Regions from separate parts of the Pseudoalteromonas sp. Ps84H-4 genome, predicted to be linked through region 2. Evidence: riboswitches for the same ligand, from Rfam matches in the RefSeq annotation. Region 2 holds a riboswitch; the other holds the start of a gene.
What was found. Region 2 has a riboswitch for cobalamin ahead of NH454_RS04090 (TonB-dependent receptor). Riboswitches for the same ligand answer to the same signal wherever they lie in the genome.
Positions count from the first base shown of each region.

Region 1 (16,357 bases), on a different contig from region 2:
AAGCAAGCGAAGCTATTAGCCAGTGTAGGTATAAAAGCAAAGCTACAACCTCTTAGCCAATCGCAATCCACTAGCAGCCTAGATGCAAAGCAACGTGATGAACGTATATTTGATGCGCTTGATTACATCACTAGTAGTTTGATCCGCCTAGAAGAAAAGCTCGATGACTTAGAACAACGTTTACCTGATGTTGAAAAGAGCAGTAATAGCGATCAAGATGAAAGCTGGCAAGATGATGAGCTTCTACTTGATGAAGAACTCGCTGAACCTGTAAAAAAACGCTCAAATACCCTACTCTACTCTTTGATTGCGATGGTGATTGTTTTATTGATCATTCTTGGTATTGTGGAGTTATTCCCAGAGCTTTTCTCTTTCTTAGAAAGTTGATGTATATATTGACATGAGCAACACACGAACAGAAATTAGACAATCCATCCGAAAAAAGCGTAATTCACTGACCGAAGAGCAGCAAAAAAATGCAGCAATTACGCTTAAAATGAAATTTACTCAACACATAAAATCATTAGAAACTCCTCAAAAAGCGCGTATAGGCATCTATTTCAGCAATGATGGAGAGCTTGACACATCATTGTTAATTAAAGATTTATGGCAAAAAAAACACTCTTTATACCTACCTATTATTCATCCCTTCAACGGTACAACTTTATACTTTCAGAGGTATGAAGAAAATTCACCCATGACTGTTAATCGCTATGGTATCTTGGAGCCCAAGTTGAATTGCAGTCAAATATGTCCTTTAGACAAGCTTGATATTTTACTTATGCCATTAGTGGCATTTGACGATCAAGGTAACCGTTTAGGAATGGGCGGTGGGTTTTATGACAAAACGTTGGCTCGGTATTACCAAGAAAATTGGCAAAAACCGATATTAATCGGTCTTGCGCATCAATGTCAGCATGTAGCTGCATTACCTATTGAATCGTGGGATGTACCGTTAAAACACATTATAACCCCAGAGAAAATCTACCAATGGTAAGCAAACTCTTTGTATACTATAGACCTCTCTGATAGCTAACTGAGCACATAATTATGACGCAAGATGAATTAAAAAAAGCCGCTGCCTGGGCAGCACTCGAGTTTGTAAATGAAAACACCATTGTTGGTGTAGGTACAGGCTCTACAGTGAATCATTTTATTGATGCACTTGGTACAGTAAAAGACACCATTGTTGGTGCAGTTTCAAGCTCTGAAGCTTCTACTGAAAAGTTAAAAGCACTCGGTATTGAAGTGTTTGAGTTAAACGACGTATCAAGCCTTGATGTGTATGTTGATGGCGCAGACGAAATCAACCCACATAACGAAATGATCAAAGGCGGTGGTGCTGCGCTAACACGCGAGAAAATCGTTTCAGCGGTAGCAAAACAATTTGTTTGTATTGTTGATGAATCAAAAGAAGTTGCAACATTAGGCGCATTTCCACTTCCGGTTGAAGTGATCCCAATGGCACGCAGTTATGTAGCCCGCGAGCTTGTAAAACTAGGTGGAGATCCAGTTTACCGTGAAGGTGTTGTAACTGATAACGGCAACGTCATTTTAGATGTGCACAATTTAGACATCAGCAATGCCAAAGAATTAGAGCTAACAATCAACCAGATTGTTGGTGTAGTAACAAACGGCTTATTTGCCCATCGCGGTGCAGATAAAGTCATTATCGGCACCAAAAATGGGCCGCAAATAAAGTAAATAGGAATGAGGATATGAGTAAGGTATCGTTAGCAAAAGACAAAATTAAAATTCTCTTGCTGGAAGGCGTGCACCAAAGTGCTGTAGAAACGCTTAAACGTAATGGCTACAGTAATATTGATTACGTAAAAACTTCCTTACCTGAAGACGAGCTCATCGAGCGCATTAAAGATGTGCACTTTGTAGGCCTTCGTTCTCGCACTCATATTAGTGAAGCGGTATTAGAAGCAGCTGAAAAGCTAGTCGCTATCGGCTGCTTCTGTATCGGTACTAACCAAGTCGACCTGCAAGGTGCCCGTGAGCGTGGTATTGCGGTATTTAACGCACCATTCTCAAACACTCGTTCTGTTGCAGAATTAGTACTTGGTGAAATCTTATTATTACTTCGTGGTATTCCACAGCGTAATGCCCTTGCACACCGTGGCGGTTGGTTAAAATCAGCCAACGGTTCATTTGAAGCGCGTGGTAAAACCTTAGGTATTATTGGTTACGGCCACATTGGTACACAGCTAGGTATCATGGCAGAAAATATCGGTATGAACGTTGAGTTTTATGATATTGAAGACAAACTAACACTCGGTAACGCAACGCAAGTTCATAACCTAACTCAGTTATTACAGCGTGCTGATGTTATTAGCTTACACGTACCAGAAACACCGCAAACGAAGAACCTAATTGGTATGGCAGAGCTTGAAGTAATGAAGCAAGGCGCAATTCTAATTAACGCTTCTCGCGGAACAGTTGTTGATATTGATGCACTGGCTGAATCACTTCGTGAAAACAAGCTAAGCGGTGCTGCAATCGATGTATTCCCTGTAGAGCCAAAATCAAATGATGAAGAGTTTGTATCACCGTTACGCGAGTTCGATAACGTGATTTTGACACCACACATTGGTGGTTCAACACAAGAAGCACAAGAAAATATCGGTATTGAAGTAGCGGGCAAACTTGCTAAATACTCAGATAATGGTTCAACCATTACTGCAGTTAACTTCCCTGAAGTATCACTGCCTGAACTTGCAAACCGCAGCCGTTTGTTACACGTACACCACAACCGCCCAGGTGTTCTAACGCAAATTAACCAAGCGTTCGCACAGCACGGTATCAACATCGCAGCCCAGTACTTACAAACTGACGAAGCGATTGGTTACGTAGTAATTGATGTCGATACAGACCAATCAGAAGTCGCTCTTAAAGAGCTAAGTGCTGTTGAAGGTACAATCAGAGCACGTATCCTTCACTAATCGTTGGCATATCGAATAAATAAAAAAGCGCAACCAGTTAAACTGCTTGCGCTTTTTTTGTAGGACAAAACTTTAAGGTAGGTTGGTTTGAGCGCTGCGAAACCCAACACGGGAACCCAGCTTTAAACCGTAAATTTCAAGCTCTAAGCCATAAATAGCTTACCGTAGGCGTAAAATTTATTTCGCGCGAATTTACACTCCCAACCTCCTTTAAATTATTTAACAGGTTCAGGTTATTTATGTTAATTCTCAGATATCGACATAATGCATCACTATGCTCAAATCAGCCTCGGCTTGAATATTAAGTTTATAATTTCCCATCCTTACTCGCTTCTTCCTTTAAACTAGCTAACATTTGACTTGGTGATTGATCTGAGAGTCCTCTTTTCTCTCCTTCTCACAACCACACTTCCCTGTGTAAATCACGCCGATGAGTCAGTAAATTTTACTCATCGGTTTGCGGTTTTTCAGTGTCTTTATTCTGCTGTTTTTCGCTTATCATGGCGTTTAATTTCTCACCGCCTTTGATGCCAAAATCTAATGTGCGGATTGGGAATGGGATGGTCATGTCAGCTTCGCTTAGGGCGTTTCTAACTGCCACAACAGCCTTGTGACGAACGGTCATGAAATCCGCTTCGCCGGGGTATTTAATCCAAAACCAAACCAGTAAGTTGACGCTGCTATCACCAAAGCTTTCGGCGTAAACGGCGGTTTCTTCTTGCTTAATAACAAAATCAAACTCATTGATTTTTTTAACAATCGCCTCAGCGGCTTGCTCGGGATCGTCGGCATATGAAATACCCACAGGCACCTCGATACGACGCACACCTAAGGTGCTGTAGTTACTGAGTATGTTCCTAAATAAAATCTTGTTAGGGACTAAGATAAGTTGCCCATAAAAGTTCTCAATGAGGGTGTTTCTAAGGTTAATCGCCCGTACAGTACCAAACACGCTTTCGGTGCGAATAACATCGCCAGTTTTAAATGGTTTGCGAATACCCATAGCAATACCCGCTATAAGGTTCTCTGTCATGTCCTGAAAGGCAAAACCAATCGCAAGACCAACAATACCAGCACCAGCAAGTAAAGAGGTGACTGTGCCTCTGAGACCCAAGAAATCAAGGGCTACAAATAAGCCTACACATAGCACAATAACCTTTGCTATTGATGACATTAAGTCTGCTATTTGCGAAGACTCTAATGAGCGACGTAATAGCTTTCTGAGCATTGAACCAACAAGACGCGCCAGCAATGAAAATACAATGGTGATAACTACTGCGACAATAAAGTTTGGAATATGGCTTATGATGATATCAATCCAGCCACCGAGTTTTTCTTCTATTAGCTTTTCAGCTTCACTTACTGTCGGAATTTTTAACATTTTTATACCTTGATGAATTAATTACACAACAGGGTATTTTGCAAGATAAGCGCCATTTCTAATTGGGTGTATTAAAACCATAAAAAAAGCCGTGCTAAGCACGGCTTCTCTAATTCATTTTGCTAAAAATTAGTTCTGCTCTTCGCGTAAGAAAACAGGCTCTAATTCTTTTGCTGTTGCATCGCTACTAAAGTAATAACCTGCAACGGTGAAATCTTTTAAATCACTCAATTGGGTAATTTTATTTTCAATGATGTAACGCGCCATCATGCCGCGGGCTTTTTTCGCATAAAAGCTGATCACTTTATATTGGCCGTTTTTACAGTCTTTAAAATGCGGCGTAATGATTTGCACATTTAACGCTTTTTTATCAACTGCTTTAAAATACTCGTTCGAAGCAAGGTTTACTAAATACTTACTATCTTGCTCAGCAAGTACCGTATTAAGCTTTTCGGCGATGACACTGCCCCAAAACTGATACAAGTTTTTACCACGTGGGTTTTCAAGTTTAGTACCCATCTCAAGACGGTAAGGCTGCATTAAATCTAACGGCTTCAGCACACCGTAAAGGCCAGACAAGATACGTAAGTGTGACTGCGCGTAATCGAGGTCTGAACTGGTTAATGATTGTGCATCTAAACCACCGTACACATCGCCATTAAAAGCCAACACGGCTTGTTTTGCGTTATCTTGCGTGAATGGCTGCGACCACTCAGAGAATCGTGCTGCGTTTAAACCAGCTAATTTATCGCTGATTTTCATTAGGCTACCAATTTGCGCTGGTGTTAAATCACGGCAAACTGACATTAACTCTTCGCTATGCTCGAGTAATTCAGGTTGAGTGAATTTATCGGTCGTGGCTGGGGTTTCGTAATCTAAATTCTTTGCAGGTGAAATAACAGTGATCATACTTAGCTATTGACTTGTAATTTATTTGATGTCAATTTCAACATTAATTGAATCAAAATGCACGTTTTGTTTCGTCCTGCCTTTATCCGCTGCTCTTTCATACATAATGTTCTAGTTTTCTATATTAAGGACATTTGACCTATTAAACACTGTCATAGTGTTGCAGCATAAAGGTGGCTATAATGGATATTCTTTTAACTTGCTTGGAATGAGGAAAGCAAATGACTTCAGCACTACAAAGGCTTAAACAGCATTCATCTATTGTTGCAGATACAGGTGATATCGAAGCTATCAAAAAGCACCAACCAGAAGATGCGACAACTAATCCGTCTTTACTTTTAAAAGCCAGTGAAATTGAAGCGTACAAGCCTTATTTAGATAAAGCGTGGCAATATGCCAAAGAAACCGAGCAAGATGCAGCTAAACAACTTGAGCTAGCTTGTGATTACTTTGCTGTTTTAATTGGTAAAGAAATCAGTGAAATTGTTCCAGGTTATATCTCAACAGAAGTAGATGCGCGTTTATCATTTGATACGCAAGCGACAATCGATAAAGCCCACACTTTATTGAGCCTGTACGAAAAAGAAGGTGTGAGCAAAGATAAAATCCTGATCAAAGTTGCATCAACGTGGGAAGGCATCAAAGCCGCTGAGCAATTAGAGAAAGAAGGCACTAAGTGTAACTTAACGCTGTTATTCTCTGAAGCACAAGCTCGCGCATGTGCCGATGCGAACGTATTTTTAATTTCACCATTCGTTGGCCGTATCCTAGACTGGCATGTTGCTAACGGTATGGAAAAGCCAACTGATCCACTGAACGATCCTGGTGTGCAATCGGTTCGTAGTATCTACGAATTCTACAAACGTCACGATTACAAAACAGTGGTAATGGGCGCAAGCTTCCGTAATACAGGCGAAATCATCGCGCTTACAGGTTGTGATAAGTTAACCATTAGCCCTGCACTTTTAGAAGAGCTAGGTCAACTAACTGATGCACAAGAATACCTGCTAGATAACGACTTTACTGTTGAAGAAAAACCAGCACCACTGACTGAAAGCCAGTTCCGTTGGTTACATAACCAAGATGCAATGGCAACAGAAAAGCTCGCTGAAGGTATTCGCTCGTTCGCAGAAGCACAAATTGAATTAGAAGCTCGTTTTAAAGCAATGTAATTCAAATTACAGCATTTTTTAAAACGCCACCTCCCGGTGGCGTTTTTGTTTCTGAAATAACTAATTCCTTGATCGATTCATCTATCAATCACAGTTCTGTAACATTATCGTCACTTTTTTGTTCTATTTTTACCTTGCCTATGGTATACGTATTTCCGAGGTTCAAAAAATAAATGGGAGAAGTTCATGGATAGCCTAGACGATATTTTAGAAATATTAGAAGGTCCTGGTAAAACAAAAAAGACCTCCACAAAAAATAAAAAAAGAAAATGGCGCGAAATCGAAGCGTTAAAAGATAAACACAGATTACGTAAAGAACTAAAGGAGCTTGATTACTTTACTGATAGTATTGACATAGACGAATTAGATTTTTTGTAAAATAAAGGCCCTTATTATGGGCCTTTTACGTTTTTGTTATAAAATTTGTGGTAATGACCAATTGATCGGTTTTTTGTTTTGATCAATAAGCATTTGGTTTGTCTTAGAAAAGTGCTGACAACCAAAAAAACCTCGATGAGCAGAAAGCGGTGACGGATGCGGACCTTGGATCACATGATGACGCGAGGTATCAATGTGTTTACCTTTTTTCTGTGCATGTGCGCCCCATAAAATAAACACCACACCTTCACAGTGTTGATTAATAAGCGCAATCACTGCATCGGTAAATTGCTCCCAGCCAAGCTGCTTATGAGAATGAGCCTGCCCTTGTTCAACAGTAAGTACGGTATTAAGTAAAAACACCCCTTGCTCTGCCCAACTTTGCAAGTAACCGTGGTGGGGTATCTCAAACCCATCAATATCTGTGGCTAGTTCCTTGTATATATTCTTTAATGATGGCGGTAGTTTTTTAACCTGCGGCAATACCGAAAAACACAAACCATGGGCTTGGCCTTCTCCGTGATAAGGGTCTTGCCCTAAAATAACCACTTTGACTTCGCTCAGTGGTGTGGCATCAAAAGCTGAGAATACCTGCTCATCTTTTGGATAAACGGTCACACCTGCTGCGCGTCTATCAGCTACATATTGCAAGGTTTCTTGCATGTAGGGTTTAGCAAGCTCGGTATCTAGAAATGTTTGCCAATCGATCATTTTGAAGCCTGTATTTGCTGACGAGAAATGTCTATTTTACCACACATATCGCTTAAACCATCTAGCATACGGGTTGTAAAACGATGCAATAGATCTGCGTTCACACTAATAAACTGGTTATGCTGCACTGCCGGCAGTTCAGGCCATTGACGCCAGTCTATCTTCGGTTGCGGCTTTTTAGTTTTTTCGTCTGGAATAATAATCGCCTCAGGTTTAGCAACCAATACATTTTCAATACTAATGCGCGGGTAATCAGTATCGCTATTAGCAAACACATTCTCAGCATGGCAAATAGTTAAAAGCTGATTGATCCAGGTATTTCCGCCAATTGTCATCATCGGCTCTGGCCATAATTGATAAAAAACAGGCACGGCTTTTTTACCTTGCTGAGAGGCACGAATTGCATTGAGTTTAGCTGCAAACTCATTGGCCACCTTATCTGCCTTAGTTTGTAAATGCGTAAGCGTGCCGAGCTTACGTAATTCATCAGCAACATTATCAACTTGATCCGGATTACTATAAACAACAGGAATGCCTAGCTTTTCGATATAAGCGAGGTCATCAGCTTTATTTCCTGTCTTCCACGCTAAAACAAGATCTGGCTTAAGTGACAGTAACTTTTCCATATTGACGCCGTAATACCCTCCAACACGTTCAATATCATTCGCTTGTGCTGGGTAATCAGCAAAATCAACCGTACCAACGATACGATCGCCAGCACCTATCGCAAACAGGTTTTCAACAATGTGCGGTGCTAAAGCAACAATACGCTGTGGCTCTTTAATTTCATGAGCGTGTGCAAGTGCGGGTAAATTTAATAAAAAACCTAAGAGTGCAAACTTGATGGTTTTCATGTTAATAATCGAACCCTTTTTGCGCTTTAATGCCAGCATCAAAAGCATGTTTTACATTTCTAACTTCACTGACTGTGTCAGCCAAGTCGGTCAATTTTCGGTGTGCACCACGTCCTGTAATAATGACCGATTGCATGGCTGGTCGAGAGCTTACTGCCTCTAGTACTTCGTCTAAGTCAATATAGCCGTAGGTGATCATATAGGTTATTTCGTCTAGCATAACGAGGTTAATCGACTCATCCTTGAGCATTCTTTTCGCTTCTTGCCATGTCACTTGTGCAGCTGCGGTGTCTGACTCTTTGTTTTGTGTCTCCCAGGTAAAACCGGTGTTCATAATAACAAATTCAACCCCTGCTTTTTCGAGTAGGTTACGCTCACCGCACTCCCAAGTCCCTTTAATAAACTGACACACAGCTGCTTTCATTCCGTGACCAACAGCGCGTGCGACAGTACCAAATCCAGAGGTAGATTTGCCCTTACCATTACCAGTTATGACCTGAAAAATACCTTGCTCTTTTTGCGCAGCAGCAATACGTTCATCGACTTTTTCTTTTACTTTTTGCTGGCGCTGTTGGTGCTTATCTTGATTCTGTTCGCTCATTGTTGTTCCTTATGACTCTAAGTTGAAGTTCTCATAAATATTGATGATTTGCTCAATATCGAGATTCTCTGCTACCACATTGGCTAAACGGCTTAACTGCTGTTCACGGTTTAAGTTAATATCAATCGGCTGTATTTGGCTATTTGCTGCAAGCCAAGTAGTTAACTCAGCTACTCCCTCTGGCGTATCGAACAAGCCATGTAAGTAAGTACCTGCTACTTGGTTATCATCACTAATAAAGCCATCCACTTTAAATCCACTTGGGTGATTATTAAAACTCAAGAATGGCTTTTCAAGTGCGGGCCCTTGGCTTATACCAGCGTGAATTTCATAGCCTGAAATTGTTTTACCACTACGATTTAAATGAAGCATGCCAGTGACTTGGCTTAATACTTTTTGCTGCCCTAACTGCGTTTCAAAGTCAGCCAACCCTAGCCCTTCTGCGCTGCCTAAATTGGATTCAACAGCATGTGGATCAGCAAGATAGTTGCCTAACATTTGCAGCCCACCACATACTCCGAGCACTTTACCGCCATAGCGTAAATGACGTTTTATTTGTGTGTGCCAACCTTCATTTTTTAAAAACGCTAAGTCGCTAAGGACATTTTTACTGCCCGGAATAATAATCAGATCAACACTTGGAATAGTCTGGGTATGACGTACATACTGTAAATCGATTTCTGGTTGTAATCGTAGTGCATCAAAGTCAGTGTGATTACTAATATGAGGTAGCAATAGCACTGCTATGCGCAATTGTGGTTTATCTACCTGATTGCTTATAGCAACGGCATCTTCAGCATCTAGTGCTAAGTCATGTAAATAAGGTAACACCCCAAGCACTGGCTTATTGGTGTATTGCTCTAACCAATCAAGACCGCCTTGCAATAACGCAATATCACCCCGAAAACGGTTAATCACAAAGCCTTTAACGCGCGCTTGCTCTGAGTCAGACAACAAGGCTAATGTCCCAACTAAATGGGCAAACACCCCGCCTTTGTCGATATCGGCGATAATGATCACCGGGCAATCTACCGCCTCAGCATAGCCCATATTGGCAATGTCGTTTTCGCGCAGGTTTATTTCTGCAGGGCTCCCTGCACCTTCAACAACCAGTAATTCAAAACGTTCACTTAAACGCTGCTGCGAAGTAAGAACCGCATCCATCGCCACTTTTTTGTAGTCGTGATAACTGTCCGCTTCCATATTCGAAAGCGCTTTACCATGAACGATTACCTGCGCCCCAGTATCACTGTTAGGTTTTAATAAGATAGGGTTAAAATCGACTTCTGCGGGCACTTTTGCCGCTACAGCTTGCAAAGCTTGTGCTCGGCCTATCTCGCCACCATCTGCTGTTACGGCGCTATTTAACGCCATATTTTGTGGCTTAAAAGGTGCAACCTTAATGCCTCGCTCTGCAAAGATCCGACAAAGTGCTGCAACAAGGGTACTTTTGCCTGCATCTGAAGTTGTGCCTTGCACCATTATTGTTTTCATCATTGTTCTCTTTTTAAGGTTTGTGCAAGACCTGCAATCACAAACTCAACACGCGCAACTTGCTGTGCTAAGGCTTGATGCAACCAACCTGAATGATCAACAAACTGACGGCTTAATTCACCGAGCGGAACAATGCCATGACCCACTTCATTGCTGACAAAAATCACCTCACCCGGCAATTGCGATAGCACATCGAGTAAGGCCGCTTTTTGCTCAAGCCAAAATGCTTCACCCTGCTGGCATAAGCAATTACTCAACCACAAGGTTAAACAGTCCACTAAAATACAGTTTTCAGTTTGGCTATACTGTCGTAATGTTTTAGCCAAATGCAAAGGCTCTTCAACAAGTTGCCAATGCTTAGCGCGCCCTGCTTGATGCCTATTAATTCGGGCTGTCATTTCTTCATCACCCGCATTTGCTGTGGCAATGTAGATAAGCGGCTTGTCTGAATTTATTGCCAGCTGCTCAGCAAAACGGCTTTTACCGCTGCGAGCACCGCCTAAAATTAAGGTGTGTGATTGGCTCATAACATACTCACTAGACATAAGTAGGTAACAAGCTCAGATACTTGTTGGGCAGCACCTAAGCAATCACCGGTGTAGCCAGATAACTGCTTTTCAAACCAGCGCTTCAATAGTAAACGAGTAACAAAAAGCACACTGACGAGTATTAATAATTGCCCTAGAGTGAAGCCAAAAAACAACCATGCTATTGCTAGCACAGCAAAGCCAGTTGCTAGCAGTATTTGATAACTTTGCGTGCTTAAATACATCGCAATTGGTTTTACTTTAGATGTGGCGTCCTGACTTACATAGTCCATATCTGCAATTAAACTTGTTGCTACAACCCGGCTTAAGCTTTGTCCTAAAACAAGAGCAATAATCAGAGTACTGGTTGCCTCGCTAAGTGCGACAAGTGTTTGGTACTTAACTAATAAAGCCATCACAAGCGCCGCAGCACCATAGGTGCCTAAGCGACTATCTTTCATAATGTTAAGCTTATCTGCAACTTGCCAACCGCCACCAAAGCCATCCCAGACATCAGCAAGCCCATCTTCATGAAATGCCCCTGTGATTACCAAGCTAAACGCCATAACTAACGCAACTGCAATGGCTGGGGGGAATAACCAACTTAGCAGCAAAAAGCTTAACGCTAAAAGTGCGCCTAATAATACTCCGACCAATGCAAAATAGCGGCTGGCCTGATTGAGCGCCTTATTCGATACTGCAAAGTTTAATTTAACGGGTATACGCGTTAAAAAGCTGAGCGCCAGTAAAAATAACTGAAGCTGACTTGGAGTCGTGTTTGAAGTGTGTTGTTCCATGCTCATATCAAACTACTTGCTCGACATTAGCATCGGCAAAACTTGCCATGTCATTGTAAAACGCCAAAGATGCTTGCAGTAAAGGTAAGGCAAGTGCAGCACCTGTGCCCTCTCCTAAACGTAAATCTAGCTGTAATACAGGTGATGCGTGCAAGGCATTAAGCATTACTTTGTGCCCTTGCTCATCAGAGGCATGGGCAAATAACATGTAATCGCGAGCGTTTGCATTAATGCGAGTTGCAACAAGCGCCGCTGCAGTACAAATAAAGCCATCAACAACCACTGCCATGCCGAGCTCCGCAGCAGCTAAAATGGCGCCGGTGATCTGTACAATTTCAAAACCACCTAATGCCGCAAGCGTCATTAATGGGTCGCTAAAATGAGCTTGATGCAACTGGAGGGCTTGCTCTACAACCTTAATTTTTTTAGTAACAACCTCGTCACTCACACCTGTGCCTTTACCAACACATTGGTTGGCAGGTAAGGACAACAAAGCTGCCATTAATGCCGCAGCACTTGTAGTATTACCAATACCCATCTCTCCAAACGCAATAGTATTGCAGCCTTGCTCATAGAGTGAATGCACTCGCTGCTTTGCTAATTCAAACCCTTTTTCAACGTGGCTACGAGACATGGCCATTTCAGTATTCAGTGGAGCAGTGATTTCACCTAAACGCTGGTTATGCACACTTTTATCATGTGCTGTAGTGAGCGTTCCGGCATCGACAACTTCGAGCTGCCAACCAAGCTGGCGACAAAATACATTGATTGCAGCGCCTCCAGCTGCAAAGTTTGCCACCATTTGTGATGTAACAGTGCTAGGAGCAATTGACACACCTTGACTTGCCACACCATGATCGCCTGCAAATACAACCAGAGAAGGCTTTGAAATAACTGGTTTAAAGGCAAGTAGCGCCTGCTCACTATCAAGCTGCTTTGAAAAAATAAGCGTTAATTGTTTAGCACAACTCTCAAGTTGACCTAAGGCACCAAGCGGCTTCGTTTTAAGGTCTATCTTTTGTTGAATTACAGCTGAAAACTGCTGGTTAATTGGCATGATATTAAACATTAGCTACCTGCTCTGTTTACGAAAATAAAGTAAGAATAAAAAGAACATGCTGCCGATAGCTGCAGTTATCACACCAACGGGTAATTCTTGGTTATTCAATAAGGTTCGGCATAACACATCTACCCACACCATAAAAATGCCACCGACCAAGGATGTCATGACTAAGTTATGACTGCTGCCTTGGGGCGAAAAGTAGCGCACAATATGCGGGATCATCAGACCTACAAAACCAACGCCTCCACACAGAGCAACAAGCACCGCTGTAATTAATGAACTTAGCAGCAGCATCATGATCCGAAAGCGTTGGACATGAATCCCCAAAGTCGCAGCACTTTCATCGCCAAGTAGCATTGCATTAAGCTGACGACGAAATGCAATCATCAAAGTCATACAGGCAATAATAACGGTAAACGGCAGCCAAAGAGTGCCCCACTGCGCCCGAGAAAAACTGCCCATTGTCCAAAATAAAATAGCTGTAATTGCTTGAGGATCACTAAAATAAAGCAGCAAGCTAGTCAGAGCGCTAAATAAGAAGGATAAAGCAACGCCGGCAAGTAACATGGCTTCAACTTGACCAACATGTCGACGCCCTGCAATAGCAATGAGCAACAGCATTGAGAGTAAGCTCCCTACAAACGCCGCTACTGACATGCTTAAGCCAAAGCCCGCACCAGTAAGGGCTATAAAGCACACCACACCAAATGAAGCCCCTGAAGAGATACCAAACAAGTAAGGATCAGCAAGCGGGTTTCGGGTTACGGTTTGCAAAATTAATCCAGCAAGAGCCAGTCCAGATCCTGCTAAAAATGCCAGCACCGTTCTTGGCATGCGCAACTGCCAAATAATCCGCTGCACGAATTCATCACTGCCTGGGCTAAATAGGCCATTAAATACCTCACTCAATGGCGTATTTGCAGCACCAAAGCTCAATGCTAAAAAACAACTAATAAGCCCTACGACAACACAGATACTTAAACGCATTGCATCAGTCATTTTGATGCTCCTGTGTCTGATAGCCATAAAAATAAGTGATGTGCGGAATAAACTTATCAGTGCTTGATTGCGGGTGAGCAGATACCGCTGCGCAGACACCAAATACATCACTCAACAGCTGCTCAGTTAGCACCGCTTTTGGTTGCCCCTGACAAACCAATTGCCCTTCGTCAATTACCAGTAATTCATCACACAAACTCGCTGCAAGATTTAAGTCATGAAAAGAGGCAAGCACAGTCACATCGAGGGACTTTGCTAATTCCATTATTTGAATTTGGTATTTAACATCAAGATGACTGGTAGGCTCATCCATGATCAAAAGCTTAGGTTGCTGTACGATAGAACGTGCAATGAGTGCTCTTTGCTTTTCACCACCAGAGAGCGAATCGAATGCTTGCTCAATATGATGAGACAAACCAACCTGCTCAATCGCTTGATATATTCGCTGCTTATCATTGATAGACGTGCCGCTGAAAAGTCGCTTATGAGGTGTTAACCCTAAACTCACCACGTCGAACAGAGACAAATTAAACTGCGATGGAGACTCTTGTAAAACTACAGCAACCTGCTTTGCAAACTCATCAGCATTGATTTGCCAGATATCTTCACCGTTTAGCAACACAGCCCCTTGTTCAGGTTTCAAGTAACGATAAAGACAACGCAGTAAGCTTGATTTACCTGCACCATTAGGGCCAAGTAAACCTATAAACAGCCCAGCTTTTAACTCAAGGCTAATTGATTTAAGTATTGTTTTATTCGCAATACCCCAACTTAAATCAGAGACTGATATTAATGGCGCAGAGCCGTGGCTAGTTTGTTGCAAGCTTGTTCTCTCTTGGCGAGCAACCACAACGCACAAGAAAGCACTGATTAGTACCAGAAAATGACGTGAGTTTACCCGCTCGATGATTAATTGTTAGTGCTAAGTATCTGGCTGACCATACTTATGATGGATTACAGTTGCGGGAACAGCTGGAGAATTTCACTCCATTCCATAGCATATGTGTATTATGGCGGGCTAAGTAAATAATTCAATGAATATCACTCTAGATGGCTAAAAAACAATTTTTGGCCAAGTTTTTCCTTGTTCATCTATATATACATCGAGTGTAATAAGCCCCGCATAAGGGAGGTGGAAAACATTTAAATGCGTGGCTGACTGTTTTGGCATCTGGCAAATAATAGCAAGAATTTGTTTAATCACACCAGCGTGGCTGATTACCAATGACTGAGTATGTTTAGTTTCACTCAATGAGTTTAAAAACGTTTGCCACCAAGCTTCTACCCTTGCGTAAAAGTCAGCCATTGATTCACCATTGGGTACTTTTACCTGCCAAGGATGCTGCCAAAAATCACCGATATGAGGTTTACTGGTTTGCTGCCAAAGCTGCTGATAGTCTTGGCCATCCCAATCACCAAAATTAAACTCTTTCAGCGCATTGAAATACTGAACATTCAATGTGTGTTGATTTGCTAAAAAATCAGCATAGACTGAGCAACGCTTTAGCGGTGAGCTATATATAGCATTTAAATTCAACAGTTCAGCAGAGGCTTGGCGCATTTGTTCAAGACCATGCTTTGATAAGTCAACATCGATTTGCCCAGAAAGAATACCCGGTGTGGCAATTTCGCCATGGCGAAGAAAATAAACTCGTGAAGTAAATGCGTCCATAATGTTCCTCAGTAACCAGTAGTGAACGTTAACGCGTTTCAAATACTCTGTCGAGTTATGCTAAAGGACTTATGCTAAAAGAATTAAGCTAAACGCATCAACCGAACGTCAAAATGCAGCACTGCGTTCGCACCAATTTTTCCGCCGTTACCTTTTTTACCCCAAGCAAGCTCTGGGGGGATCACAAATTCATAGCGAGAGCCGATATTCATTAATAACAAACCTTCTCGTAACCCTTCTATTGCTTCGGATAAAGCAAATACCTCTGGCATACCCGCTTTATAACTGTCGGCAATGACACTGCCATCAGCAAGCATAATACGTTGATTAATGACCACTGTATCGAACTCTGTCACGCGATCCCCTTCAACATCATCAATCACTTTATACATCAAACCCGATGGGCATAGATGCGTATCAGGATGAGATGAGAACTTAGCGATGAATGTTTCACTATTTTTACGATTTAACCCTGAAGAACCTTTTGACTTGGTTGTTTTCTTACGAGACACAGCAAACCCTAATTGTATTACAAATATAGAACGCTTTATCGCATAACAACGTAAGGGAAGCAAGGAGCAATGTGGTTTGTAGTGAGTTAGCGAGAGTAAAGTTAGAAAGAGGAAAGTTTTAAAGCTCTGCCGTAGGTTGGGTAGAGCGCAGCGAAACCCAACACAGAGAGCTATCAGCTTTCAGCCGTCAGCGATCAGTCGCGCGGTGGGGTTGTTTGGTGCTGCGTCTCCCTCTGGCGGAGGCTCTAGGCTCTAGGTAAAGTGTACTTGTAGGAATCGCTTTAGCCATGAATGTGTTTGTTATGGTCTGTTTCGGCACTGAAGTGCCTCCTACGGGGT
Region 1 covers NZ_JAMXSK010000001.1:510,201-526,557, forward strand. Annotated here, with positions in the region: gene NH454_RS02395 (hypothetical protein) at 1-387, shown strand, start outside; gene NH454_RS02400 (5-formyltetrahydrofolate cyclo-ligase) at 401-997, shown strand; gene rpiA (ribose-5-phosphate isomerase RpiA) at 1,051-1,704, shown strand; gene serA (phosphoglycerate dehydrogenase) at 1,719-2,948, shown strand; gene NH454_RS02415 (mechanosensitive ion channel family protein) at 3,394-4,329, opposite strand; gene yaaA (peroxide stress protein YaaA) at 4,459-5,238, opposite strand; gene tal (transaldolase) at 5,460-6,410, shown strand; gene NH454_RS02430 (DUF3545 family protein) at 6,597-6,788, shown strand; gene ung (uracil-DNA glycosylase) at 6,825-7,499, opposite strand; gene NH454_RS02440 (cobalamin-binding protein) at 7,496-8,353, opposite strand; gene cobO (cob(I)yrinic acid a,c-diamide adenosyltransferase) at 8,355-8,954, opposite strand; gene NH454_RS02450 (cobyric acid synthase) at 8,964-10,448, opposite strand; gene cobU (bifunctional adenosylcobinamide kinase/adenosylcobinamide-phosphate guanylyltransferase) at 10,448-10,975, opposite strand; gene NH454_RS02460 (adenosylcobinamide-GDP ribazoletransferase) at 10,972-11,778, opposite strand; gene cobT (nicotinate-nucleotide--dimethylbenzimidazole phosphoribosyltransferase) at 11,780-12,841, opposite strand; gene NH454_RS02470 (iron ABC transporter permease) at 12,845-13,834, opposite strand; gene NH454_RS02475 (ABC transporter ATP-binding protein) at 13,827-14,657, opposite strand; cobalamin riboswitch at 14,738-14,876, opposite strand; gene NH454_RS02480 (histidine phosphatase family protein) at 14,889-15,506, opposite strand; gene NH454_RS02485 (FKBP-type peptidyl-prolyl cis-trans isomerase) at 15,590-16,018, opposite strand.
Region 1: linked by a shared signal. The riboswitch ahead of NH454_RS02475 (ABC transporter ATP-binding protein) and the one ahead of NH454_RS04090 (TonB-dependent receptor) in region 2 are both predicted to bind cobalamin.

Region 2 (16,357 bases):
GATATTCATTCATATGTTGAGTCAGCACTGATTGACAAAGTAGGTGATTTAGCAAAGAAACTGCACACCGGTCGTAGTCGTAACGACCAAGTTGCTACAGACTTCCGCTTATGGTGTCGTGACACCGCAGAGCACATCTTAACAGCAATTAGTGACTTAAAAGCGGAGTTTGTTGCCTTAGCTGAGCGTGAACTCGGTACGATTTTACCGGGCTACACACACTTGCAGCGTGCTCAACCTGTGTTATTTAGCCATTGGTGTATGGCTTATGTTGAAATGCTTGAGCGTGATGAAAGCCGGTTAAATGATGCCAAAAACCGTATGAATTATTGCCCATTAGGTAGTGGTGCATTAGCAGGTACTGCGTACCCAATTGACAGGCAGGTTCTTGCCGAGGGGCTAGGTTTTACCGGGGCAACACGCAATAGTCTTGACGCTGTATCTGACCGTGACTTTGTGGTTGAGCTATTAAGCTGTGCATCAATTTCGATGATCCACTTATCGCGTATGGCTGAAGATCTGATTTTTTATAATTCAGGTGAAGCAGGCTTTATAGAGCTTTCAGATGGCGTAACCTCTGGCTCATCATTAATGCCACAGAAAAAGAACCCTGATGCATTAGAATTGATCCGTGGTAAAACAGGCCGTGTTTTTGGTGCATTTAGCGCCATGATGATGACATTAAAAGCGTTGCCACTAGCCTACAACAAAGACATGCAAGAAGATAAAGAAGGCTTGTTTGATGCAATGCCAACTTGGCTTGCTTGTATTCATATGGCGCAAGCATGTATTAAAGGTATCAAAGTAAAAGCTGATAAAACGCTTGCAGCAGCTAAAGGTGGACACTCAAATGCGACCGAGCTTGCGGACTATTTAGTTGCTAAGGGAATTCCATTTAGAGAGGGTCACCACATTGTAGGAACCTTAGTGCAAATGGCTATTGCCCAAGGGAATAACTTAGAAGATTTAAGTTTAGAAGAATTTAAGTCTGTGCATAGTATTTTTGAGTCAGATGTTTATCCTGTACTAGAGATAGATGCTTGTATTAAAGCCCGCCGAGCTCTTGGTGGCACTTCATTAGAGCAAGTGTCGAGTGCAATTAAGCAGGCAAAAAAAAACAGCAAATAACGGTTCGTGATGCTAACTTAGGTGATGTTGAATCGATAGCAAAGCTTATCCAATATTGGGCTGCGGTAGGTGAAAACCTTCCGCGAGCTAAAAGTGATATGGTTCATTCAATCAACGAGTTTGCTGTTGCACAATGTAATAACAAAATTACTGGCTGCGCATCACTATATATCTATGATACCGGTCTTGCCGAGATCCGCTCGTTAGGCGTTGATCCACAAGCAAAGGTGTCGGGACAAGGTAAGCTACTTGTTGAGCACTTACTTGTAAAAGCCAAAAAATTGGCGCTTAGCAGGATCATTGTACTTACGCGTGTGCCAGAATTTTTTGCAAAGCAAGGGTTTAGCCACTGTAGTAAAGACAGCTTGCCCGAGAAAGTTATAAAAGACTGTGAGCTTTGCTTACGAAAAGATAATTGCGATGAAGTTGCAATGGAATTCATTTTAAAGCCAAGTACTAAAGCGGTGATCCCGTGTAAAAGCGTGGCTTAAATTCCCTGGATAGAAAAAACGCACGGTTACCCCTGTGCGTTTTTTTATGTCTAATAATAAGCTGAAGATCAAAAAGATCATATGTTAACGAAAAGTTGGATCGCTAATTGCTTTTAGATTAGTGTGGTGGCAACATCACATTAATGCACAAAAAAGCGTCAAAAAAATGAGAACGTTAAGAAAGCTTACATTCAGCATGTAAAGTCAAGGTGCACAACAGTTAACTTAAAGGAATTATCTTATGCAAATTTCAAATAATAGCCAATTGCAAATGCAGGCATACAGCCAAATGCAACAAACTAAGCCAGCTTTGGAACAAACTACTAGTAATAAAACCCTGCAATCTGATACAGTAACTTTATCAAATGAAGCGCTTTCTTTATCTGGTGGGGCTGAGATCCAACGCGGTGGCGGTGGTCTAGTTTTTCCAGATAAAAAAGAGACATAATTATTGGAAATAAAAAGTTAGATGTATTTTGATTTAAGCTCGCTTGGTTTACATTTCGATACGATTATAGTTTTAGGGATGCTACTCGCATTTTTACTTAATTTGTTTTTTTATGTAAGTGAGCTTAATAAAGACAAGTCTTTATTAATAACATCTTTTTTCATGGCTGTTTCTTATTTCAGCAGCAACCACTTTATTAATCTTGAAAGCTCTAATACTAACTTATACATCGAATGGTTTATATACGATGTTATTACACTCGCCTTCATTCTCATATCTCATTATTTCTTATCTAAAACATCAATAGCAGCAAAATATATTTATGCAGGGTTAGTAGTTAATAGCGTTCTTTATGCTCTTATTCATATTGATTTAATAGTTCTGTGGAATAGAGAAGTCTGGTGGTTTTGGACTTTTTACTCTATTGGAGTTAACGTTGTTGATTTTTTAATGATTGTAGCTTTAATCACTAACAAAGATTTTCTGTTTATAAGTAAAATAAAACGTAATTTGTTTGGCAATCGTAAAAAACATAAACTTAACTATAGATAATAAAAATTTTATCCGTATATAGCATTTAGCTTAGCTTCTTCCCTGATACAAAAATTTCTTGTAGTGGCATTTCTCTTTCTATGAATTTCAATAGTTTATTGGTAAGCATTCAGCAATCATTCGGTACTTATCTAGCCACATTTATCATGTGGAGTTTTTTTGATGGCTTTCTTATTCAATTTGGTTAAGAGATCATCACTTGTTCATACAGATAAAACATTGATGTGGATTTCTTTGGCAATTTTTCTGTCTTATCTAATGACAGATCCTTTAGTATCTATGGCTTTCGAGATAAAGTTTCTAGAAAGTGCTTCAGGTTTTATTCTCTGGTGTTTTCTAGATTTAGCATGTTTATTCATCATTATGTTCGTGACTCGAGGTAGTTCTATTGAAGATTATCCCGCTAAGTTGTATGTCATTGTTGGGCTGCTTATAAATAGCACTTTGTTCTTTTTTTTATACATAGATGTTGATGTGAATGGTAATGATGAAAGGTGGTTTTTATGGGATTTATACACGGTCACTGTTAACTTGATGGACATAACAATGTTAGTAGCATTACTAACTAATAAGGATTTTTTTAAGTTCGTGGCATTGTTCAAGCTTGTTAGACGTAGATTATTTAAAGTTAATATCGAATGCTTAAATTAATCCAAGAAAACTTTGGGGTCTATCTCGCCGCATTTATTATGTGGGGGTTTCTGATGTCTTTTTTATATAACATGGTGAAGAAGTCGTCTACGCCAAATGGTGACAAAACACTAATGTGGATGTCGCTGGCACTGTTTATCTCTTATATGATGAGTGATCCATTACTAAATATAGCGCTAGGCTATAATATTCTAGACTCGAGCTTTGCTTATATGATCTGGGCTGTTTCGGATCTACTAATACTTTTAATTATTAGCTTAATTGCTCGTGGCAGAAAGGTAACTTTGGTGCCAGCAAAGCTCTATATTTTTACTGGGCTTTTGATCAACACATCGCTTTTTTTAGGTATGTATTATGACATCAATTATGCCTATACGGGTGATTGGTGGTTCTGGAGCTTTTATACGGTTACAGTCAATGTCATGGACATCATGATGCTCATTGCACTTTTCTCTAATAAAGACTTTTTGGGGCTGGTGCGGCTCTATAAGGGTTTAACAGGTCAAGCTAGGCTAGCTTGACCTCAATAAGTTAAAAGCGGTATTCCCAACTGGTTCTGAGGGCCGTGTTGGTTTCGTTGTTATCGTTTAATTCATCTCTTGAAATTAATCCAGTTACTTTCCAAAGACCGCTGAGTAATGCTTGTTGATAGCCTACTTCTAACTGCAATTGGCTACTCTTAATGATATTTTCACTATCAATCCAGCGTAGTTTAGCATGTCCGCCATAGCCGTTGAGGGTGTGATAATAAGCCCCAAGCACTGCTGATTTACTTTGCTCTGGTGTTGAGCTGCCAATTAAACGCGAGCGCTGAGTATAGCTGCCTGAGCCATACACACAGTCACTGGCAATATTACATTGTTGCTGAGTATTCGAGTATTCGAGATACGTTTTTAGCAAGCTATCAGTTGTACCAAAGTAGCTTTCAAAGCCAACGGTGTAAAACGGCTCACTTGGTGCCAAACCGCTTTCGTTGCGGCCCATTAATTCACCATATACGGCAATAGGAACTGACATTAAAGTGGTTGAGTATTTAACATCAATCCCTGTTAAACGATGCGTTTGCTCGTTATTCTCAAGATTAATAGGAGCTAATTCTGGAGTTGTTAAATAGTCAGACCCAGCTGTATTAACAGCCACTTCTAAACCATTTAAAGGGGTACTAGCAAACCTCAACGCCCAATAATCACCTTTGTCGCTTGTATTCAAATATGGCTTTTGTTTGGCATAAATACCAGTCAGTTGCCAATTACCAATAAATGATAACCAACTAGGGCCTACATATTGAGTATTCGCTCTTGTAAAGCGTAAACCTTTCATGGGAGCTGCATTATTTGAAAGTAGTAACGCGTTATCGTTACTTGGTCCCCACCAATGACTGACTTGTTCGGCACTGAGTGACCAATTACCAACCAGCACCGCTAAATAGCTATCTTGGTAGTTTACATGCTGTTCGTCGAGTGCATCATCTGCGTAATTAACACTCACTTTTGCACTTACACGTTTACCCGTTATTGAACCGTAGCTATTAACACCGCTTTGCTGTTGATGGCGTTTACCAAACCCTTGTTGAGTATCAGTGCTGCCATTGTAGTTTAGTCGAACCCCTGAATCTGTTTTTTGCTTGGCAATATTTAACGCGTGTTTCACATGTTGATAAGCAAATTGAGACTGTTCATCAAGTTGATTGCTATCTACAAGGCTAAGATCGCGAGCAATACCTTGCCACATCAAAGGGTAGCTATTTATAGGCTGTTTAATCACACCTTGGTTAAATAACATCTCGATTGAGGCGCGTAATAATGGATCGTCACTTTCAACCCAAGGGCCTGCTATAGTCGGTGTCGAGACCATAAAAAAGGCCCCTAGGGTAAGTATTTTTTTTAGCTTCATCCGCGAATTTTTTCCTGTAAAGCTTTAGCAACAATAGGATCAACAAACTCGCTAACATCACCATTGTGTCTTGCTACTTCTTTTACTAAGGTTGATGAGATAAACGAATTTTTTTCGGCGGGTGTTAAAAATACACTTTCTAAATCAGGGTTAAGTCGACGGTTCATATTGGCTAATTGAAACTCGTAATCAAAGTCAGAAACAGCTCGAATACCGCGAATGAGCACTTCAGCTTTATGGTCGCGAGCTAAATCTGCTAATAGTCCAGAAAAACCAATTACACTCACATTATCTAGGTGTGCCAAGATGTTATTAGCAAGTTCAACGCGCTCATCAAGTGTAAAACACGGTTGTTTACTTGGGTTGTGCGCAATAGCAACGATGACATGGTCGAACATTTTCGCTGCTCGGTGAATTAAGTCAGTATGGCCATTTGTAAGTGGGTCAAATGTACCCGGGTATATTGCAGTAACGTTCATAACTATCAGCGATTTAGAAATTTGCCTGCTATATTAACAGTGTTTTAGCCTGTCTGCAGCTTAGAAAATACGCGTATCTTATTAGATTGTAAAACCCATCTAAGGTACTGCACCGATTGAGGTTATTATTTTTCAAGGTAGTATTTAATTGTCACGCATTTGTTTATACTGCTTGGCTTAGCAGGGCAATAGAATGCAATAACCACAACAACAGAGTAAACAGCATATGAGTACAAAGGATAAAATCATACACACCAGCATCGAGTTATTTAATCGCCACGGTGAGCGTGCTATTACAACCAACCATATTGCTGCACATATGGGCATTAGCCCTGGTAACTTGTATTACCATTTTAAAAATAAAGAAGACATTATCCGTCATATCTTTGCTTTGTATAGTGAACATTTACATACGCATTTTAAACCCTTGTCTCCTGATGATGATGCACTTGAAAACCTAGCAGGTTACCTTGATTCGCTGTTTGAACTGATGTGGCGTTATCAATTTTTTTATGACAACTTGGGCGATATTTTATCTCGCGATGAAGTATTAAAAAAAGATTACATTGATTTTCAAGCGGCGTTGCTAGAGCAAGTGAAAGAAGTTTTATTAGCACTTCGTGCTGGCGGTATCATCTGTATTGAAGATGATGATGTTACAGAGCTTGCACACATGTTAAAAATGACGGTTAGCTTTTGGACCCCGTATATAAAGGCGCGTCGCTTAAGTGGTGAGTTAGCAAGGGAAGATATCTACAATGGTATTTTAAAAGTGCTATTGCTGTTAAAAGCGCATTGCACAGAGCAGCATTTACCACAGGTAAATCAGCTAAGGGCAAAATATTTAGCGCTCAGCGAAGCCTCAGATCCTGAACAATAACCCCAGCCAAGCAGTTTATTTCCTAGACGCTATAATTTTTGTTATAATCGCGCGCCCTTGAGGTTGGTATTGCCTTGGGGCGTGTGAATCCCACAGTCTAAGAGTGAACTATGCTTAAATTTATCGTCAAATTACACCCTGAAATCGCTATCAAGAGTAAATCTGTTCGTAAGCGTTTTACCAAGTTATTAGAAAATAACATTAAGATCGTCTTACGTCGTGTTGACGAAAAAGTACAAGTTAGAAACAACTGGGATAATATTTCGGTTGTGAGCCTTTTAGATTCTGAGCAAGTTCGCCTAGATATCATCGATGGCTTAAAACGCATTCCGGGTATTGTGCAATTTATCGAAGTTACAGAAACAGACTTTGATTCGTTAGACGATATTTATCAAGAAGCCCTTGAGCTAATTGGCCACACTATCGAAGGTAAAACATTCTGTGTGCGTTGTAAGCGTTCGGGTAAACACGATTTCACTTCTAGCGATGTAGAGCGTTATGTTGGTGGCGGCTTAAACCAGCATGTTGCAGGTGCAAGCGTAAAACTATCCCATCCTGAAGTAACCATTCGTTTAGAAGTGCGAGATGATAAAGCGTATATCGTTACTGAAACTCACTTAGGTATGGCAGGCTTCCCGTTACCAACACAAGAAGATGTACTGTCGCTTATGTCGGGTGGCTTTGACTCAGGTGTAGCAAGCTACCAGATGATCCGCAAAGGCGCACGAACTCACTTCTTATTCTTTAACCTAGGTGGGGCAGCTCACGAAATCGGTGTTAAACAAGCCAGCTATTATATCTGGAAACAGTTTAGTTCTACCCATAAAGTAAAGTTTGTCACTGTAGATTTTGAACCTGTTGTAGCTGAAATCTTAGAAAATGTAGAAAACAGTCAAATGGGTGTGGTGCTTAAGCGTATGATGATGCGTGCAGGTAGCCAAGTTGCAGAAAAGTTAGGTGTGCAAGCATTAGTAACAGGTGAAAGTATTGGCCAAGTATCAAGCCAAACACTGGCTAATCTAAGTGTGATTGACCGTGTAACTGAAACTTTAATCATTCGCCCGTTAATCCAACACGACAAGCAAGATATTATTAATATTGCTCGTAAAATTGGGACCGCAGAAATGGCAGAAAGCATGCCTGAATACTGTGGTGTGATTTCTAAAAAGCCAACGGTTAAAGCCAAAATTAAAACGATTCTTGCCGAAGAAGCTAAATTTGATTTTGACGTGTTAAATATGGTTGTTGAAAATGCCCGTGTGATGGATATCCGCGATATCGACACCGAAGCTAAGCAAGAAGTAAAAGAAGCCGAGTCTGTATCTGATTTACCAAAGGGAGCGGTTGTTGTTGATATTCGCTCACCTGAAGAAGAAGACGCAAATCCACTTGAGCTTGAAGGTATTGAAGTTGTGCATTTACCTTTCTTCCGCTTAGCGACTAAATTTGGTGACTTACCAAAAGATAAAGAATATTACTTATACTGTGCTAAAGGTGTGATGAGTCAGCTTCAAGCGCTGATCTTACACGAAGAAGGCTTCAGCAACGTTAAAGTGTATCGTCCGTAAGGGATGGTGATAAAAGCGCGACAGGTTCGCGCTTTTTTAATGCCTGAAATAATTGTCAGAAGCTAGTAACTTTACTCTTTCCTCTAGTAGCTAGCTTTTTATTTTTATCATACTCAGCATGGCTTGGTTATACGGTGTTTTTACACCTAGCTTAGCGCCTTGTTCACACACATAACCACAAATTGCATCTATTTCTGATTGTCGGTTATGGCTGATATCTTGCTGCATAGAAGAAAAGTTTTCTGCAGTTGCAGTCATCACCGAGTAGGCTTGATCCAGTGCTTCGCAAAGCTTTACATCAACACCTTGTTTATTGGCTACCAGACATGCTTCACTCAGTAAATTAATGATGCGAGTGCTAAATTGCGGTGCACGGAGTTGGCCATTTTTAACGTTATGGATTGCTGTTAATGGGTTAATGGCAATATTGACTAACAGTTTTTGCCAGCGCAATGAGTGAATATCATCACTCACTGAAAAGTGTGGCAGGCTGCTAAATAGATGGTCAAGTTCATTGAGTTTTTCAGTTGCTGCTGCATTACATGCGCCAAGCACACTTTCGCCATTTCCTGTGTGGTTTACACTATAGGGCGTTGCTTTAAAGCCAGCTAAACGAGTTGTTAGAAACGATAACCCTTGAGTGTCTAACAGTTGGGCATTAAGTTCATCGACATTACCCATACCATTGTGAGAAATAACAAGTTGGCAGTTTTTAGTAAGGTAAGGTTTTATTTGCTTAAAAGCTGCTTGCACCTGAAATGCTTTAACAGTAATTAATACCAAGTCAAAGGGCGGCGATTGATTTAATTCTGCATAATTAATAAGGCGCGCTTTAATAGGGTGTGATTTGCCATTACTTGCTTGATAAAAACGCGTGGTCAGGGTTGGCTTACGAGTCAGTAATGTGATGTCATGTTGTGCAGATAAAAAATGGCTAAATAGCAGGCCTATTGCGCCATCACCCACTACTAATAAATTAGCCATTACGTTGCTTACTACCTAAATGAAAGCCAAGCTTTATAGCAAAATAGCTTACAGCACCAATAAAGTCAGCGATAAAGTCACCAACTGAGGCTTGGCGATAAGGCAGCATATCTTGCATAAATTCAATGGCGGCTCCGTAGCCTGCTAACAGTAAAATTTGTACCATTAGAGGTAACTTAAATGCCTTGTCCATCACCAAAGCGAGTGTGAAGAAGATACCAAAGTGCGCTACTTTATCGACGTGAGGAAACAGGTTGCCAACCCCTTTAATTTCTTTGGCAAATAAAATCGTAAAGCCAATAATGCTGGCTAAAAAGATAACTTGGTAAACACGCCTTGTCACAATAACCCCTAAAAATGCCGAAATTGAATGGCCAGTATATCAAACAATTTTTGCATCGCACCTGAACAAATCGGATAAAAATAGAAAGAATCGACAAATAAGCGTTATAATTGCCAACCATAAACGAATTTAAAAAAGACTATGTTAGGAGAACCCCATGCCTTCATTTGATATTGTTTCTGAAGTAGAAATGAACGAAGCGCAGAATGCAGTAGATAATGCAAAGCGTGAACTAGAGACGCGTTTTGATTTTCGTGGTGTTGATGCATCAATCGAACTAAGTGACAAAGTAATTAAGTTAAAAGCTGAAGCACCACAGCAAGTGATGCAACTTTTTGACATTCTTGCAGCAAAAATTTCAAAGCGTGGTTTGGATGTATCTAGCCTTGAATTAAGAGACGAGTCGCGTAGCGGCAAATACGTAATGCGTGACGTTGCACTTAAGCAAGGTATCGAAAAAGACGTAGCGAAGAAAATCGTTAAGTTAATTAAAGACTCAAAAATCAAAGTACAAGCCGCGATTCAAGGTGAAGAATTACGTGTAACTGGTAAAAAACGTGATGATTTACAAGAAGCAATGCAAGTTGTTCGTGCTGCTGATTTAGGTCAACCATTCCAGTTCAAAAACTTCCGCGATTAAAACTTATAGCTTTAAGCTGTAAGCCAGTAAGTTTCTGAGCTTTACAAGGAGCGTATCATGAGACGAATATTAGGTTACAGAGAAAAAGATATCTTCTAGCTATTTTCAGCTAGAGGATATTTATGTCAGTAAAAAACAAAACAATTGACCGTAATAAATACGGTAAAATAAACAGAAAATACACAGGTCCACACAGTACTTATTTTTATCAACAAACACCAAGTTGGTGGGTAAAAATGACGATGACTAAGCCAAGAAGACGCTTAAATAAAGCACTTTGCAAGCGTGTGATGAATGGTGCTGACCCAGAAGGAATTGTTTTTCCGTTAGGAAACTCAAAACCTCATGAGTATTTCTGGTAATTATTTGTTTGATAAAAGCCAATCACCATGTGATTGGCTTTTTTACTTTCGGCTTACGGCTTACAGCTTAAAATTTGTCTTTAGCGGTATAGCCGTCCATTGACATTCTTCCCTAAAATCATCACAATAGCAGCCTATTTTCAAGGTGCTTGCTGTATCTACAAAGATACGTGTTATTTCAAAGGGTGAAATAGTCGCAAGATAATCGGGAAGTCGGTGCGTTTTCAGGGAGAAAACAATGCCAACACTGCCCCCGCAACGGTAATGTGTATGCCATACATACGCAGAGTCCGGAGACCGGCCTTGAAGTAACTTACTATTTGCGTGTGCGGTGGGCACAGGCTAGGGGATATCATGCTAAATAAATCTGCGTTAGGCGTAGCGATTGCTGCTGCGTTGTCTTTTTCTGTATCTGCTGACGAGCAATCAATCGAGCACATCACAGTTACTGCCAATAAATTCGAACAATCAATTAATGATGTATTAGCTAGTGTTACAGTTATTGACCGTGCTGATATTGAGGCAAGCTATGTTCGTGACTTACCAAGCTTACTGGCAACTCAAGCTGGCTTTCAAATTAATGCCAATGGTGGTTTTGGGCAAAGCTCAGGTGTTTCATTACGTGGTGCAAGCTCTCGCCATACGCTAATTTTAATTGATGGTGTACGCACCGGCTCTGCAACACTTGGCTATAAAAGTATTAGCAATATTCCTTTAAACAGTATTGAGCGTGTTGAAGTAATTAAAGGCTCACGTGCTGCTGTATATGGTTCTGATGCGCTAGCTGGTGTGATCAATATCATTACGCGTAAAGCACAAAATACGACTTTAGATGTTACTTTTGGCTCAGACTCTTACCAAGAGTACCAAGTAGCGACAGGTGGTCAGTTTGCGGGTGTTGATGTGGCCGTTAATGCCGGTTATGAAAAAACAGATGGCTTTGATGTCCTTCAAGGCTTAGCGCCAGATGAAGACGGCTACGAGAACAAAAACCTTGGCTTTAACCTAGGTTATCAAAATGAGCAGTTAGGTGAGTTTTTAGCGCAAGCACAATACTCAGAAGGCGAAGCACAATACGATAGCGCTTATAGCCCTGCAGACAGCACTGTAGAAAAAGGCGAGTTCGAAAATTACCAAGCTTCACTAGGTTGGAAAAAAGCTTTCGAAAAACACAGCCATGCCATTGATATTGCAATATCAAGTGATAGTTCAGATGACTCACGTATTGATTACACTGGCGCGACAGTAGTCGATAAGTTTGAAACTGAGCGTGAGCAAATTGATTACAATGGCCAATACTTTTTCAATCAAGCGCTGACTCTTAGTGGCGGTTTGAATTGGTATAAAGATGAAGTGAACACTAACTCAGGTACTTACTTAAAAGACAACCGTGAAGTATTCGCTGCGTTCATTGGCGCTTATTATGATGATGAACAAGTACTTGCAAACCTAACTGTCCGCCAAGATGATGACCAGCAGTTTGGTGATGAAACCACTTACACAGCCGCTGTTGGCTATCACTTAAATGACATCGCCACATTCCGTGTAAGTCAAAGTACTGGTTTTAAATCTCCAACTTTTAATGACCTATATTATCCAGGCTCGGGTAATCCAGAGTTAAACCCTGAAACATCAGATAACCAAGAGCTAGGCCTATCACTCAATGTGAATGATATTAGCCTTGATATTGCGATTTTCCGCAGCGAAATCGACAACAAAATCGCCTGGGCGCCAAATGCAGCAGGGCAGTGGATCCCAACTAATATAAACGAAGCTCGCCATGAAGGTGTTGAGTTTAGCTTTAAAAACCAAGTGTTTGGCTTTGATCACAGCTTTAACTTCACTTACCTCTCTGCTGAAGATACCGAAACCGGTCAGTCACTAACCTATGTGTCAAACCACAGTGTGAATTGGTCATTACATAAAGCATGGGGTGATTTTGATGCCGGTATTGATATGCAATACCGTGGTGACCGTGATGGCAAGCTAACTCACTTACCTTCGTATACGTTATGGAATTTAGTCGGTCACTACCAAGCGACTGACAACTTAACTGTGTCTTTACGAGTAGAAAACCTATTCGATAAAGAGTATAACGCCGTTGATGCCTATGGCACTGACTTAGATGGTGACTTTATCAACGACGAGTTTTATTACTACAACACGGCCGAGCGCCGCTTGTTTGTAGGTGCCCGTTATCAGTTCTAATAATAAGGAAAATTATTAGTTCTGCGTCTAAAAGCTCGCTACCTACTTAGCGAGCTTTTTTCATTTTAGTTTATCAGCGAAGTATTGACCGAATTTCTCAAGTTTAGGCGCGATAAGGATACTGCAATAACCTTGATTCGGGTTTTCATTGTAATAGTCTTGGTGATATTGCTCTGCTGGGTAAAAGTTCGATATTGGGCTAAGTTCAGTGACAATTGGCTCACGAATTTGCTTCTGTAAAGCTGCTATCATCGTTTGCGCTTCAGCTTTTTGTTGCTCAGTATGATAATAAATAACACTACGATACTGTGTGCCTACATCGTTGCCTTGTCGATTTAATTGTGTGGCATCGTGTAAAGTAAAGAACATTTCAAGAAGGGTATTATAGCTCACAATACTGCTGTCAAAATCGAGCTGAACAACCTCAGCATGACCCGTTAAGCCAGTACATATTTGCTGATAACTAGGGTTTTCAATTTCACCGCCTGCATAGCCAGAACTGACATTAAGCACGCCTTTCACTCGTCTAAATGCAGCATCAATACACCAAAAGCAGCCACCGCCAAAAGTAGCTATTTGTATGTTGTTATCCATCGTTTATTCCCTCACTGTTTTGCTGACTATAGCTGAAAAAACAAAACGCCGTAAAGACGGCGTTTTATTGTTGCTTAAAGACAGTTCTAAATTTCTTCCAACGGTTTGTCTTTAGCTTGTTGTTCTAACTTGCTTTGTAAATACTCAGGCGACTGAGTATTACGGGCTAGGGCAGTATATGCTGCTGGCACAACAAATAGAGTTAGTAAGGTTGCCACTATTACACCTGTAAATACCACCACACCAATTACCATACGGCTCTCTGCACCCGGGCCACTTGCAAGTACCAGTGGTACCGAGCTCATAACTGTGGTCAGTGAGGTCATAATAATCGGGCGTAAACGCTGCGTTGCCGCTTGGGTAATCGCTTCGTTAAATTCAACGCCTTTATCACGCAGTTGGTTGGCAAACTCAACGATTAAGATACCGTTTTTCGCGCTTAAACCAATCAGCATTACGATACCAATTTGGCTGTAAATGTTTAGAGTGAGATCTGTGTACCAAAGGCCAAATAATGCGCCAACTAAGCCAAGCGGAACAGTCAACATAATCACAAATGGGTGAATAAAGCTTTCAAACTGTGCAGCAAGAACTAAGAAAGTTACTGTGAGCGCAAGAATAAACACATAGGTCATTGCTGATGCGCCTTCATAGAACAGTTGCGACTCACCTTTATAGTCAATTGCACCATCGATGTCGTTTTCTTCAGCGGCAACTTGATTTAAGAAATTAAGCGCTTCTTCTAGGGTATAACCATCGGCTAAGTTTGCACTTAACGTAATTGCGCGCATACGGTTATAACGATTTAAACGTGAAGCGGTGGCTTCTTCTTTTAAGGTAATTAAGCTATCTAGCGGCACTAATTCGCCACTGCGTGATTTTAAGTAGATATTTGAGATATCGGTCGGGTTCGCAAAGTCTTCTTTAGTACCTTTAAGTATCACATCGTATTCTTCACCACGGTCAATAAAGGTTGTTACGCGGCGCTGCCCCAACATGGTCTCGAGAGTGCGGCCTACATCAGACACCGAAACCCCTAAATCCGCTGCTTTGTTTTTATCAATGTTGATTAAAAACTGCGGGAATGTTTCTTTATAATCATGGTCGATTCTTACCAAGCCTGGGTTTTTCTCTGCACGCTTAATAATGCGGTCTCGCCAATCGGCTAGTTGGTCGTAATCATTACCTTGCAGTACAAACTCAATAGGACGTGATGAGCCACCGCCGCCAATACCACGGCGCATAATTGCAAACGCACGCACATCAGTTACTTCGGTCATTTTACTGCTTATCTCGTCCATTACTTCCCAGGTTGAGCGCTTACGCTTATCCCAGTCAGCCATGCCAATGATAGCAACACCACCTTGACCACCCCAGCCAGGCACACGAACAAGCACTCGGCTTAATTCGCCAGACTCAGAGTAAGGCATTAAACGTTCTTCAATTTTCGCCATGTTGGCTGCGTTATTTTCATAACTTGCACCCTCAGGGCCACTCATCATGATAAAGAAAGTACCACGGTCTTCTTTTGGCGTAAGCTCTGATGGCACTTTTTGGAATAGCATAAAGCTGGCAACACCGGCCAAAATCATGGTTAGTAGTAAGCTCCACTTACGGCCCATATTAGAAGTAAGTGAGTTACGATAAGCATTTTCGATTTTGGCGAAGGTTTTATCCATCCACTGGCTAAATTTACTCTCTTTTTCAGAAGCCTTGAGTACTTTTGAACACAGTGCCGGAGAAAGTGTTAATGCCGTAATACTAGAAAAGAATACAGCAGCACTAACAGCCATCGCAAACTCGGTAAATAAAGCACCAATACGGCCATCCATAAACACCAGCGGTACGAACACAGAGATGAGGACGAGGGTAGTGGCAATAATCGCAAAACCAACTTCACGAGCACCACGGAACGCAGCCAATAAAGGTGGCTCGCCTAACTCAATGCGGCGGTGAATATTTTCTAGCATAACAATCGCGTCATCTACCACTAAACCGATAGCCAATACCAGTGCTAGCAGAGTTAATAAGTTGATTGAGTAGCCCATAGCAAGCAAGAACATAAAGCTACCCACTAACGCAACAGGTACTGTCACAGCAGGGATAAGCGTTGCGCGAATATTACCTAAAAATAAGTAGATAACTAACACAACCAGCGCCATTGAAATCGCAAGCGTTCTATATACTTCGTCAATCGATTCTTTGATGAAAATTGATGAGTCGTAGCTGTCTTGAATAGTGGTGCCTTCTGGCAAGTTACGCTTAATTTTTTCGAGCTCAGCACGGGCGTTATCAACTACGGTAAGCGTGTTCGCTTTGGCTTGTTTTACAATACCCAAACCAATCATGTTACGGCCATTACCACGGAACAGGCTTTCGTCGTCAGCAGCTTCTAAATGAACATCAGCTACTTCACCTAAACGCACTAAATAGCCATCTTCACCACGTTTAATTACTAAATTTCTAAAATCTCGCTGATCTTTATAACTACGCGCAGTACGTACTGTAAAATCACGGTCGATAGATTCAATTTCACCGGCGGGTAATTCAACGTTTTCTGTACGTAATGTATTTTCAATATCGCTACTGGTAATGCCGCGTGCAGCCATCGCTTTACGGTTTAACCAGATTTTCATAGCGTATTTACGCTCACCACCAACGCGCACGTTAGAGACACCATCAACAACGGCTAATCGATCAACAATAAAGCGTTGTGCGTAATCAGATAACTGCAATGAATCCATGGTGGTACTGTTTAGTACGAACCATGCGATTGGGCTTTCATCACTGTTTGATTTAGAGACCTCAGGCGGGCGAACCTGCTCTGGTAAGCTATCAAGAGCACGGGCTACACGTTCGCGTACATCGTTAGATGCGGCATCAATGTCGCGGCTGATATTAAACTCAATGGTGATGTTAGAGCGACCATTACGGCTTGATGAGTTAATGCTTTTGATGCCCTCAATACCCGAAATGCGATTTTCGAGTACTTGGGTGATTTTAGTTTCGATAATTTCTGCACTGGCACCGGTATAGTCAGTGCTTACACTAACTATTGGCGTTTCAATATCAGGGTATTCACGCAGTGGTAGCATTGAAAATGCCACCAAACCAAAGGTGAGTAATAACAGGTTTA
Region 2 covers NZ_JAMXSK010000002.1:340,966-357,322, forward strand. Annotated here, with positions in the region: partial or broken gene argH (argininosuccinate lyase) at 1-1,619, shown strand, start outside; gene NH454_RS04035 (hypothetical protein) at 1,861-2,067, shown strand; gene NH454_RS04040 (hypothetical protein) at 2,089-2,619, shown strand; gene NH454_RS04045 (hypothetical protein) at 3,324-3,791, shown strand; gene NH454_RS04050 (capsule assembly Wzi family protein) at 3,802-5,124, opposite strand; gene coaD (pantetheine-phosphate adenylyltransferase) at 5,160-5,642, opposite strand; gene NH454_RS04060 (TetR/AcrR family transcriptional regulator) at 5,869-6,522, shown strand; gene thiI (tRNA uracil 4-sulfurtransferase ThiI) at 6,633-8,090, shown strand; gene NH454_RS04070 (2-dehydropantoate 2-reductase) at 8,181-9,074, opposite strand; gene NH454_RS04075 (VanZ family protein) at 9,067-9,417, opposite strand; gene NH454_RS04080 (YajQ family cyclic di-GMP-binding protein) at 9,575-10,057, shown strand; gene NH454_RS04085 (hypothetical protein) at 10,180-10,419, shown strand; cobalamin riboswitch at 10,586-10,740, shown strand; gene NH454_RS04090 (TonB-dependent receptor) at 10,774-12,627, shown strand; gene msrA (peptide-methionine (S)-S-oxide reductase MsrA) at 12,688-13,221, opposite strand; gene NH454_RS04100 (efflux RND transporter permease subunit) at 13,308-16,357, opposite strand, start outside.